DNA from 2 places in the Shewanella sp. W3-18-1 genome. Region 1 is predicted to be linked to the other one. Evidence: predicted binding sites of a transcription regulator. Region 1 holds the regulator's gene; the other holds the start of a gene.
What was found. Region 1 encodes sigma-54, which starts transcription at its own class of promoters, with help from an activator protein. Its sites were predicted from a motif close to GTTGGCACGNNNNTNGNNT; they were not measured.
Positions count from the first base shown of each region.

Region 2: SPUTW3181_RS04505 (nitric-oxide reductase large subunit) is a predicted target of sigma-54. The motif match lies at 3,197-3,215, and genes of this name have one in related genera.

Region 1 covers NC_008750.1:3,933,830-3,939,383, forward strand. Annotated here, with positions in the region: gene kdsC (3-deoxy-manno-octulosonate-8-phosphatase KdsC) at 1-499, shown strand, start outside; gene lptC (LPS export ABC transporter periplasmic protein LptC) at 496-1,056, shown strand; gene lptA (lipopolysaccharide transport periplasmic protein LptA) at 1,043-1,597, shown strand; gene lptB (LPS export ABC transporter ATP-binding protein) at 1,594-2,325, shown strand; gene SPUTW3181_RS17950 (RNA polymerase factor sigma-54) at 2,429-3,904, shown strand; gene hpf (ribosome hibernation promoting factor) at 3,933-4,220, shown strand; gene ptsN (PTS IIA-like nitrogen regulatory protein PtsN) at 4,223-4,666, shown strand; gene rapZ (RNase adapter RapZ) at 4,663-5,517, shown strand; gene SPUTW3181_RS17970 (HPr family phosphocarrier protein) at 5,504-5,554, shown strand, end outside.
Region 2 covers NC_008750.1:987,282-992,835, reverse strand. Annotated here, with positions in the region: gene SPUTW3181_RS04515 (LpxL/LpxP family Kdo(2)-lipid IV(A) lauroyl/palmitoleoyl acyltransferase) at 1-858, shown strand, start outside; gene SPUTW3181_RS04510 (potassium/proton antiporter) at 925-2,649, opposite strand; gene SPUTW3181_RS04505 (nitric-oxide reductase large subunit) at 3,261-5,546, shown strand.

The DNA.
Region 1 (5,554 bases):
ACAAAAAATAAAACTGCTTATCTGTGATGTTGATGGCGTATTTTCTGACGGGCGCATTTATTTAAGTAATGCAGGTGAAGAACTTAAAGCATTTCATACCCGTGATGGTTATGGTGTTCGCTCGCTACTGACCAGCGGTTTTAACATGGCAGTTATTACAGGTCGCCAATCTAAGATTGTTGCCAATCGTATGACTGCCCTAGGCATTACAGATATTTATCAAGGTGTTGATAATAAATTCGAGCCTTATCAAGCCCTACTATCACACTATAATGTCATCCCAGAAGAAGTGGCCTACATCGGGGATGATATTGTCGATCTTCCGGTGATGAACGCGGTAGGTTTAGCAGTATGTGTCGCCGATGGTCATCCCTATGTCCGCCAACAGGCACACTTTGTCACCAACCTCAACGGTGGACATGGCGCGCTACGGGAATTAACCGATTTACTGCTGTTAAGCCAAAATAAGTTCACTTCGGCCCACGGGATGAGCATATGAGTCGTGTGACCCTCGCTATCATTGCCTTTTTTGGTACTGCCCTCATCCTCTACTGGCAAGTACAACAAAAGCGGGGTAACGAAACAGACAACAGCTTGAATAACCCAGATAGTCCTGATTACATTATTGAAGATCTGCGTAGCATTGAATTCAATGAACAAGGTCAAGTGAATAGCCGTGTCACCGCCAAACACATGGAACACTATGAGCTAAAAAGCCAAACCTATTTCACTCAACCTGTATACCTTGTTTATCCTGACCAAGGTAAAGCACAATGGCAGATCAGAGCGGATCAAGGACAACTCAACAAAGAAACAGGCAAGGTTGTATTAGAAAATAATGTTATTATCGATGCCATCAGCCCAGAAGAGCCGATACAAACCTTATCGACTAGTTTTTTAGAACTTGATCTAAACACTATGATAATGACCTCTGACCGTATCATTTACGTCACAGGGAAAGATTTTAATATCCAAGGGCAAGGCCTTTATGCGGACCTGAACGCGCAGGAAGTCCAATTGACCAGTCAGGTAGTAGGAACCTATGAAGCAAAATAAGATATTACTTGCCAGCTTAATGCTGATAATGAGCATGAGCACTTATGCAAAAGTCGCAGATCTGCAGCAAGAAGTGAAAATCAAGGCTGTGAGCCAAACGGCGGATATTAAAAACAACCAAATCATCTTCTTTGGCCCAGTAGAAGTCACCCAAGGTTCGATTAAAATCAATGCACAAGAGCTGCGCGCATTTTCTGCCGATGGTGAAACCAGTAAAATCTTAGTGGCAACAGGCAACCCCGCGACTTACACCCAAATCTTAGATGACGGTCGCCCTGCATCTGCTAGTGCTAAAGAAATTCGCTATGAAATGGCAACAAGAACATTAACACTCACAGGTTCGGCCTCCCTCGATCAAGCGGGTAGTCAAGTGACAGGTAACCTCATTCGTTACAACATCATTCAACAAAAACTGATCGCAGAAAGCACAGGGAATGGTGATGACCGCGTGATAACCATTATTCAACCCGAAAGCTATCAGGATGATCTCAAACCCCAAACACCCGCAGATAAACCTGTGAAAGAGCAGGACTCTCAATGACCCAAATTACCCTAAGAGCACAAAACCTCGCCAAGAGCTACAAAAACCGCCAAGTGGTTAAAGACGTCAGTCTGACAGTCAAAACTGGCCAAGTTGTTGGTTTGCTAGGCCCAAATGGTGCAGGTAAAACCACGACCTTTTACATGGTGGTTGGGTTAGTAAAAAGCGATAAAGGCCATATTTTTATCGACAATGATGATTTAACAGCAGATCCTATGCATCTTCGCGCCCGCAAAGGAATTGGTTACTTACCACAAGAAGCCAGTATCTTCCGTAAGCTGACCGTTCACGACAATATCATGGCGGTATTACAAACCCGTAAAGAGCTAAAAGACGAAGAACGCGAAGAAGAACTGGAGCACCTACTCGAAGAGTTCCATATTACCCATATTCGCGATAGCCAAGGGATGTCCTTATCGGGCGGTGAACGTCGCCGAGTTGAAATTGCCCGCGCCCTCGCGGCCAATCCCAAGTTTATTCTGCTCGATGAGCCTTTTGCGGGCGTTGATCCGATTTCCGTTATCGATATCAAAAAAATTATCGAACAACTTAAGAGTCGTGGCTTAGGCGTACTTATCACAGACCACAATGTCCGAGAAACATTAGACGTATGTGAACATGCCTATATTGTGAGTCACGGAAACCTGATTGCCGAGGGAACTCCTGCAGAGATCTTAGACAATCAGCAAGTTAGGGCTGTGTACTTAGGTGAACAATTCAGGCTATAGTTACTCCAGCGGAGTCCATAGCATAAAATTATTGCGACTAGACTCCACTCACTGATAACAAACGGCCTCATTCAAAAATAATAACGTAGGGATCAGCGGTAACATGAAAGCGTCACTCCAGCTCAAACTGGGCCAACAGTTAACCATGACGCCACAATTACAACAGGCGATTCGTCTGTTGCAGCTCTCGTCATTGGAATTACAACAAGAGATCCAGCAAGCCTTAGACTCTAATCCTCTTCTTGAGCTGGAAGATGAGCAATTTGACGCACCTACAGAACGCAACCAGAATTTATCAGACACAGATTTCAGCGAATCAAGCCCACTGCCACCCGAACAAGATAGCTCCACTGTTGATACCGCAGAATCCTTGACCAAAGAATCGATGCCAGATGAACTTCCCATGGATACCACTTGGGATGAAGTGTTTACCGCCTCACCCAACTCAGGTTCGGGTGGCAGTAGAGAAGATGACATGCCCTTTCAGGGGGAAACCAGCGAGGGCCTACATGAACATTTAGAATGGCAAAAAAACCTCACCCCCTTCTCTGAAACCGATCTTGCCATTGCCACGGCCATTATTGATGCTATTGATGATCAGGGCTATCTCACCCAAAGCACTGAAGATATTCTCGAAGCGATGGGAAACCCTGAGATTGAGTTGGACGAAGTCGAAGCTGTACTTAAGCGTATCCAACACTTTGATCCTGTTGGTGTTGCAGCAAGAGATCTCAGCGAATGTTTACTGATCCAGCTATCCCATTTTTCGCCGGACACACCACATCTCGAAAATGCCCGCATGTTGATCAAAGATCATTTAGATCTGATCGCTGCTCGCGATTTTAGGCTGTTAATGCGTAAAACCAAACTGAAGGAAGATGAACTTCGGGATGGTATCGCACTGATACAAACGCTGAACCCTCGCCCAGGTTTGTTGATCACACCGATAGATGAAGAATATGTGATCCCAGATGTGTCGGTATCGAAGAAAAATGGCCGTTGGGTGGTAGAACTCAACCCAGATTGCATGCCCAAAATCAATGTAAACCAGCAATATGCCGCCATGGCTCGCAGCACAAAAAGCCAAGCAGATAGCCAATTTATTCGTGGCCATCTGCAGGAAGCCAAATGGTTTATCAAGAGCTTAGAAAGTCGTAACGACACCTTACTCAAAGTGGCCAATTGTATCGTTCAATACCAACAAGGCTTCTTTGAGTACGGTGAAGAAGCCATGAAACCTATGGTACTTAACGATATAGCCGAAGCGGTTGAAATGCATGAGTCGACCATCTCACGGGTCACAACTCAAAAATACATGCATACCCCTAAGGGACTTTTTGAACTAAAATACTTCTTCTCAAGCCATGTCGGGACTGACGATGGCGGTGAGTGCTCATCCACAGCAATCAGAGCCTTTATTAAAAAACTGGTTGCCGCGGAAAACCAGAAAAAACCATTAAGCGACAGCAAGATGGCACAACTTCTGGCAGAACAGGGAATAAATGTTGCGCGCAGAACCATTGCGAAGTATCGAGAAGCAATGCTTATTCCCCCTTCCAATCAGCGTAAAAGTTTATAGCCTACTATGGATATCGGAGGACGTTTCTATGCAAATAAAGCTCATTGGACACCATATCGAGATTACTGAATCGTTACGGGCATATGTAGAGGAAAAATTTTCAAAACTTGAACGCCATTTCGAACAGATCCATAATGTGCACGTTGTGCTCAATGTTGAGAAAATGCAACAGATTGCCGAAGCGCGAATCAACCTCACCGGTGGTGAAGTTTTTGCAACTTCAGAGCATACTGACATGTATGCTGCCATAGACGTCCTGATCGATAAACTTGATCGTCAGGTTATTAAACACAAAGAGAAGTTAACAAAACACTAATAATGGAACTTTGTACCATACTGAGGCCGGAGTGCACTACCTGCGCCACTCCGGGCAGTAAAAAAAAGGTACTGGAACTCATCAGTGACTTAGCCGCTGCCCAGTACCCCACCCTCTCATCTCAAGAGATCTTCGAAAGCCTTGTGGCGCGCGAAAAGATGGGGAGCACAGGTATAGGTAACGGTATCGCCATTCCACATGGTCGATTAACCGATATTACACAACCCATTGCAATACTCGTAAAATGTGAGGAACCGATAGCTTTCGACGCTATCGATAAGCAACCTGTTGATATTTTGTTTGCACTGCTTGTGCCGGCGGATCAATGCCAACAGCACCTAAGCACGCTGTCGTGCATGGCAGAAAAGCTAAGTGATAAACAAATATTAAAACAACTGCGTAAGACGCATGATGAAACGGAACTCTATCAGGTAATCACTGGATGAAACTGGTCATAGTGTCAGGCCGCTCTGGCTCAGGCAAATCTGTCGCACTTAGGGTACTTGAAGATCTCGGCTATTATTGTGTCGATAATCTTCCCTTGCCACTAATAGGCAGTTTGCTTGAGCAACTCAAAGGCAGTAACGATCTTGTCGCCATTAGTGTCGATGTTCGTAATATGCCAGAGCAAGATAAAGTGCTGGTTCAGCAACTTTCTAACCTGCCAGCAGGGACGGAGATTACCAGCTTCTTCCTCAATTCAAGCGATAAAGTGTTACTTAAACGCTACAGTGAAACACGCCGCCTGCACCCGTTATCTAAAAGTCGAGTATCCCTACAAGAAGCCATTAAACTTGAAGGAAAACTGCTCGAACCTATGTCCAAACTGGTAGATCACTACATAGATACTTCAAATTTAAATATCTATGATTTAAGCGATCAAGTCAGACAAATTCTTCTTGGTAGCGTTGATAAAGAATTAGTCATCTACTTTGAGTCCTTTGGCTTTAAAAATGGCATGCCTACAGAAGCCGACTTTATGTTCGATGTGCGCTTTTTACCTAACCCCCATTGGGAGTTAGCATTGCGTCCATTAACAGGCCTAGACGAACCTGTAGCTGAGTTTTTGAATCGCCAGCCCCTGGTAAACAAGTTCATTTGGCAGATAGAAAACTTACTAGAAACCTGGTTACCACACCTTGAGCGTAATAATCGCAGTTATTTAACCATTGCGATTGGTTGCACAGGTGGACAGCACAGATCGGTTTATGTGGCAGAACAATTAGCGAAGCGATTTAGTAATGGTAAACATAAGGTCAATGTACGCCATCGAGAGCTAGATCATGCCAAAGCTTGAACGTCAGATTACCATCTGTAATAAGCTCGGTTTACAC
Region 2 (5,554 bases), 1.8 Mb from region 1:
TTTTTGATGCGTTTAACTCAGTTTCTACCACTGTCTTGGCAGATGAAACTGGGTAAGGGGTTAGGTCGCTTAGTGATGAAATTTGCCGCTGGCCGCACCCATACCGCACGCCGCAATTTAACCCTTTGCTTCCCAGATATGTCTGACACTGAAAGGGAAAATCTGCTCAAACGTAACTTTGAAGAAACGGGTAAAGCCATTTTTGATACGATTAATGCGTGGTGGTGGTCCGATGAAAAAGTGCAACAACACATGAGTATTAAAGGCAAAGAATACGTACAAGACACACTCGATGCCGGCCACGGAGTCATCCTTTTTGCCGTGCATTGTTTACCGCTAGAAATGGGGGCACGTATCTTTGGCCAATTTCAACCCGGTGTTGGCGTTTATCGCCCACACAATAACCCAGTCATGGAATATCTGCAGGTCGAGGGGCGTTTACGTTCCAACAAAGGTTTGGTCTCTAAACGGGATTTACGCCAAATGGTGCGCTGCCTACGTAATCCCGATGTAATTTGGTACACAGCCGATCAGGACTTTGGCCGTTCAAGTGCCGTATTTATTCCCTTTTATGCCATGCCTGATGCGGCAACGATTACGGGCGCGACGACCTTAGCCAAACTCGGTAAAGCTAAAGTGCTCCCCTTTTTTGTAGAGCGTACTGAAGGTGATGAAGGTTATCGAATTGAAATCATGCCACCGCTGGATAATTTCCCCGGCGAAGATGAATTAGCTGATGCCATTCGCGGTAACAAGATTATCGAGTCCATCATAGATAAAAACCGCGCCCAATATATGTGGTTGCATCGCCGCTTTAAGACTCGTCCTGATCCCACTGATAAATCTGTATATCAGTAACCTAACACACTTTTTAACACAAAAATGCCAGCAATTAAGCTGGCATTTTTTATAGGCCCTAGAATGCTAGGTTTCTGGCGGTAAGCGAATCCCGATATTCGTCACTTTGCCTTCATGCAATCCTGCAACAACCCAGTGTAAAGATTGCCATTGGAAATGATCCCCTATGACCGGATGTGCACCAAGCTCAGATGCCACAAGATCAGCCACAGTCATCTCACTCGCCTCCTCATCTAAGTCCAAACCATAGATAGGGGCCAGATCAGCTAACTTGACATCAGTCTCAATAAAGAAATCACCGAAGAAACGTGGAACTTCCTTAGTTTCAGGTGCTTGGCTAAAAAGATGGCTTAATGCATCTAAACTTCGCTCCTGACCTAGAACACAGAGTATATCTCCCGCCTCTAAGCAAGTACTACCAGAGGGATGCAATAGTTTGTCTCCCCTAAAAACAGCCGCAATACGCGTACCATCAGGCATCGATAACCGTTTTAAGGGCTCACCAACACACCATTTATTTTCGCTCAAACAGTAAACAAAGACCTCCCATTCACTACTCGGATAAATTTCAACACCCGAGCGTGAAATGGGGAGCGGCTTTGGGGGCAGTTCCACCTTTGCCAAGCGCGCTGCCGTGGTTAACGAAGCTCCTTGGATCAGCAGCGAGACTAGCACGACGAAGAAAGCTAAGTTGAAATATAACTGAGCCCCTGGCAGGCCCGCCATCATAGGAAATACTGCTAAGATGATCGGTACAGCGCCGCGTAACCCCACCCAAGAAATAAACCAACGATCCCGGCTACTAAAGCTTTTAAAGGGCAATAAGCTCAGCCACACAGCCAGAGGACGGGCGAATAAGATCATCCCAAATGCCAAGGCAAAACCAGGCAGCAAAATATCAAATAAATCAGAAGGGGTAAGTAGCAAGCCTAAGACAAGGAACATACCGATTTGGCTGACCCAAGTCATACCATCGAGTACGTTTAAAATAGAATGACGACCACGAGTGGGTTTATTACCGAGGAATAATCCGACTAAGTAAATGGATAAAATGCCACTTCCACCCAACTTGTTAGATACAGCATAGATAATCAGTCCGCCACTTAAGACTAAAATTGAGTAAAGCCCCTCTGCAAGCTTACTTAAATTAACCAGTTTCCATAGCAGCCAACCACCGCCTAAACCTAAACAAATTCCCAAACCAAACTGTTTAATAAAGCTTACCAGCATAAAACTAACCGAAAGCTCAGTATCAACATTAGCCAAAATAGCAATTAATGTGACGGTTAAAAATACCGCCATAGGATCGTTACTACCGGACTCAATTTCCAAGGTTGCCCCAACCCGCTCATTAAGACTTCGTCCTTTAAGTAAGGAAAATACCGCTGCCGCATCAGTCGAGCCCACAATAGCCCCAACCAGTAACCCCTGCAGCCAATGCAAATCAAACAACCATGCGGCCATCAAGCCAGTAATACTGGTGGTAATCGCAACGCCAAAAGTCGCCAAGGATAATGCAGGCCATAGCGCCACCCTAAAACTGGCTACGCGCGTGCGCATACCGCCGTCGAGCAAAATAATCGCTAAGGCTAAGTTACTGACTAAATAAGCTGTGGAGTAATCATCAAATTGGATACCACCAAGACCATCTTCACCAGCCAAAATACCTACAGCAAGGAAAATCAATAAAATTGGAATGCCTAAACGGGAAGACATAGGACTAAGCAAAACACTCACTGCTGCAAGCAAGGCACCGATCAGAAAAAAACTATTGATGGAATCTGCATCCACACATGCCTCCTTAAATACAGGTTGTTTAGTTAAACGATAGACAAATCACCGAGGTTAAAAATGACTCAACTTACAATTTTTATGATTTTATATTAGCACAAAAATAGCGAATTATTGGAGCGTTAAATATTAAATTTCAATCATCTACAGACAAATAGCTTCAACAGTAACTTTGTATTAGCTTTGATGTAAAAACCAGTAAAAAATTCTAAATTCACGATAACACCAACAACCCAATAAATTGCAATTAAAATAGCTAAATATCAATACATTAAGAAAACAACCATTCAATTAAAACCCACCTCATTGACGTTAAAACCAAGCAATAACGCAATAGAAACCCCGATATACTATGAAAATTAGCACAAACAATAAAAATACCAATAAAAATAGTAAGTTCTAGGATAAGAAGCCTAAATACGATTGTTTTAAAGACACAACTCAATAAATAGTGTCATAAAAACAATAATTGTCATTATGACACTTTAAAAACGTATCAAAAAGACACTCATACAATAAATATTCATTTAATTTCAATAGGATAAATGTTGGCACATTTCCAGCTATAGATAACACAAAGGTATCAAAATGACGTTGTATTAAGGGGATTTATGAGCAAACAAAAACTCACAGTAATTGCACTATTATTAGTGTTAATTGCTTCATTTACGGTACTGCTTAGTATTGGCAGTGAAATTTATCGAGAAAAACCACCCATACCAACAGCCTTTACCGATGCCAGTGGACACACAGTGTTTAGTGGACAAGATATAGAACAAGGCCAATTAGTATGGCGATCTATGGGAGGTCATCAACTGGGTTCCATTTGGGGACATGGTTCTTATGTTGCCCCTGATTGGACCGCCGACTGGTTACACAAAGAAGCGGAGGCTTGGCTCAACATACGCGCAATGGAACAATATCAACACCCCTTTGAACAACTGACTAATCCTGCAAAGGCTGGTTTAGAACAGGCACTAAGGGATGATTTGCGTCGTAATACTGTAGAACAACATGCTGATGGCACGAGTATTATCAGATTATCTACAACACGAGTTGAAGCCATTAATAAGGTCAGCCAGCACTACCTCTCATTGTTTGGTAGCGATCCTGAGCTAAAAAACTTACGCGAGCAATATGCAATGAAAGAAGGCACTGTGCCCGATCTTGCCCGCCGTGAGCAACTCAATGCTTTTCTCTTCTGGGGGGCGTGGGCCGCAATCACTGAACGTCCAGATGCTTCATATACTTATACAAATAACTGGCCCTTCGATCCGCAGCTAGGCAATACCCCAACCTCGGATAATATTGTTTGGTCAATCCTCAGTATTGTCACTTTAATCGCAGGAATTGGTGGCTTAATCTGGCATCACGCCAGTGGTAAACACGAAAGCCTACCTAAACCTGCCGAGCAAGATCCACTATTCTTGGCTAAACCAACCGCCTCACAAAAAGCGGTTGGTAAATACTTTATTACCGCTATTGGCCTCTTTCTACTACAAATTTTACTCGGTGGTATTACCGCCCACTATGCGGTAGAAGGTCAAGAATTCTACGGTTTCCCCCTTGCAGAAATCCTCCCCTATTCAGTCACTCGTACTTGGCATACTCAATTAGCAGTATTCTGGATTGCCACTGCTTGGCTAGGCACAGGATTATATATTGCCCCAGCATTATCAGGTCATGAGCCTAAATATCAACGCCTCGGTGTTAACGTGCTATGGGTCGCCTTAGTCATAATTGTAGTTGGTTCAATGGCTGGTGAGTGGATGGGAGTACAGCAGTACTTTGATCTTGATATGAATTTCCTTTTCGGCCATCAAGGTTATGAATACATAGATTTAGGCCGCGTATGGCAAATACTATTGTTAATTGGATTATTAATTTGGTTGGCTCTAGTCACTGCGGCAATGAAACCCGCGCTCAAAGTCCAAAGTGAAATGCGCCCCGTTATATGGGTACTTTACGCCTCCTGCGTCGCTATTGGATTATTCTATGGCGCAGGTCTTTTTATGGGGAAACACTCTAACCTCGCGATTGCCGAATATTGGCGTTGGTGGGTGGTGCATTTGTGGGTTGAAGGCTTCTTTGAGACCTTCGCCACCGCCGTTATCGCCCTGATGTTAGTGCGTCTTGGTTTAATACGTGGTCGCAGCGCCAACAGCGCCGTACTTTTTACCACTGTGATCTTTTTAACTGGCGGGCTCATTGGCACCTTACACCACCTCTATTTTACCGGAACACCCACATCCGTTATTGCTTGGGGTGCGATTTTCTCCGCATTAGAAGTAGTCCCATTAGCCATTATTGGTTTTGAAGCGATGGAAACGTATCGCCTACGCAAAGCCAGTCACTGGATGCAAAGATATCATTGGGCCATTATGTTCTTTGTCGCTACTGCGTTTTGGAATTTAGTTGGGGCAGGCATACTTGGGTTCCTAATCAACCCACCTATCGCCCTTTATTACATACAAGGCTTAAACACAACGGCAACCCATGCTCATGCGGCATTTATGGGAGTATACGGTATGTTAGGCATGGGCTTGATGCTCTTCTGTCTACGCGGATTAACAGGCAAGATGCAATGGAATGAAAAAATGCTAAAAGGAGCCTTCTGGAGCCTCAATATCGGTCTTGCCGCTATGGTCTTTATGTCACTGCTACCTGTGGGCATTACACAATTCTTTGCCGTCATCGACCATGGATATTGGTATGCTCGCTCGCCTGAGGTTATCCACAGCCCATTAGTCGAACGACTCGTCTGGATGCGCATGTTTGGGGACGTTATTTTCAGTGTCGGCGGTTTGTTGATGGGAGCATTCCTATTCGATCTGATTAAAAAAGCACTGAATAAAACACCGCAAGTTCAGCATGAATTACTCGAACCCAATCGCTAACGCCCTCT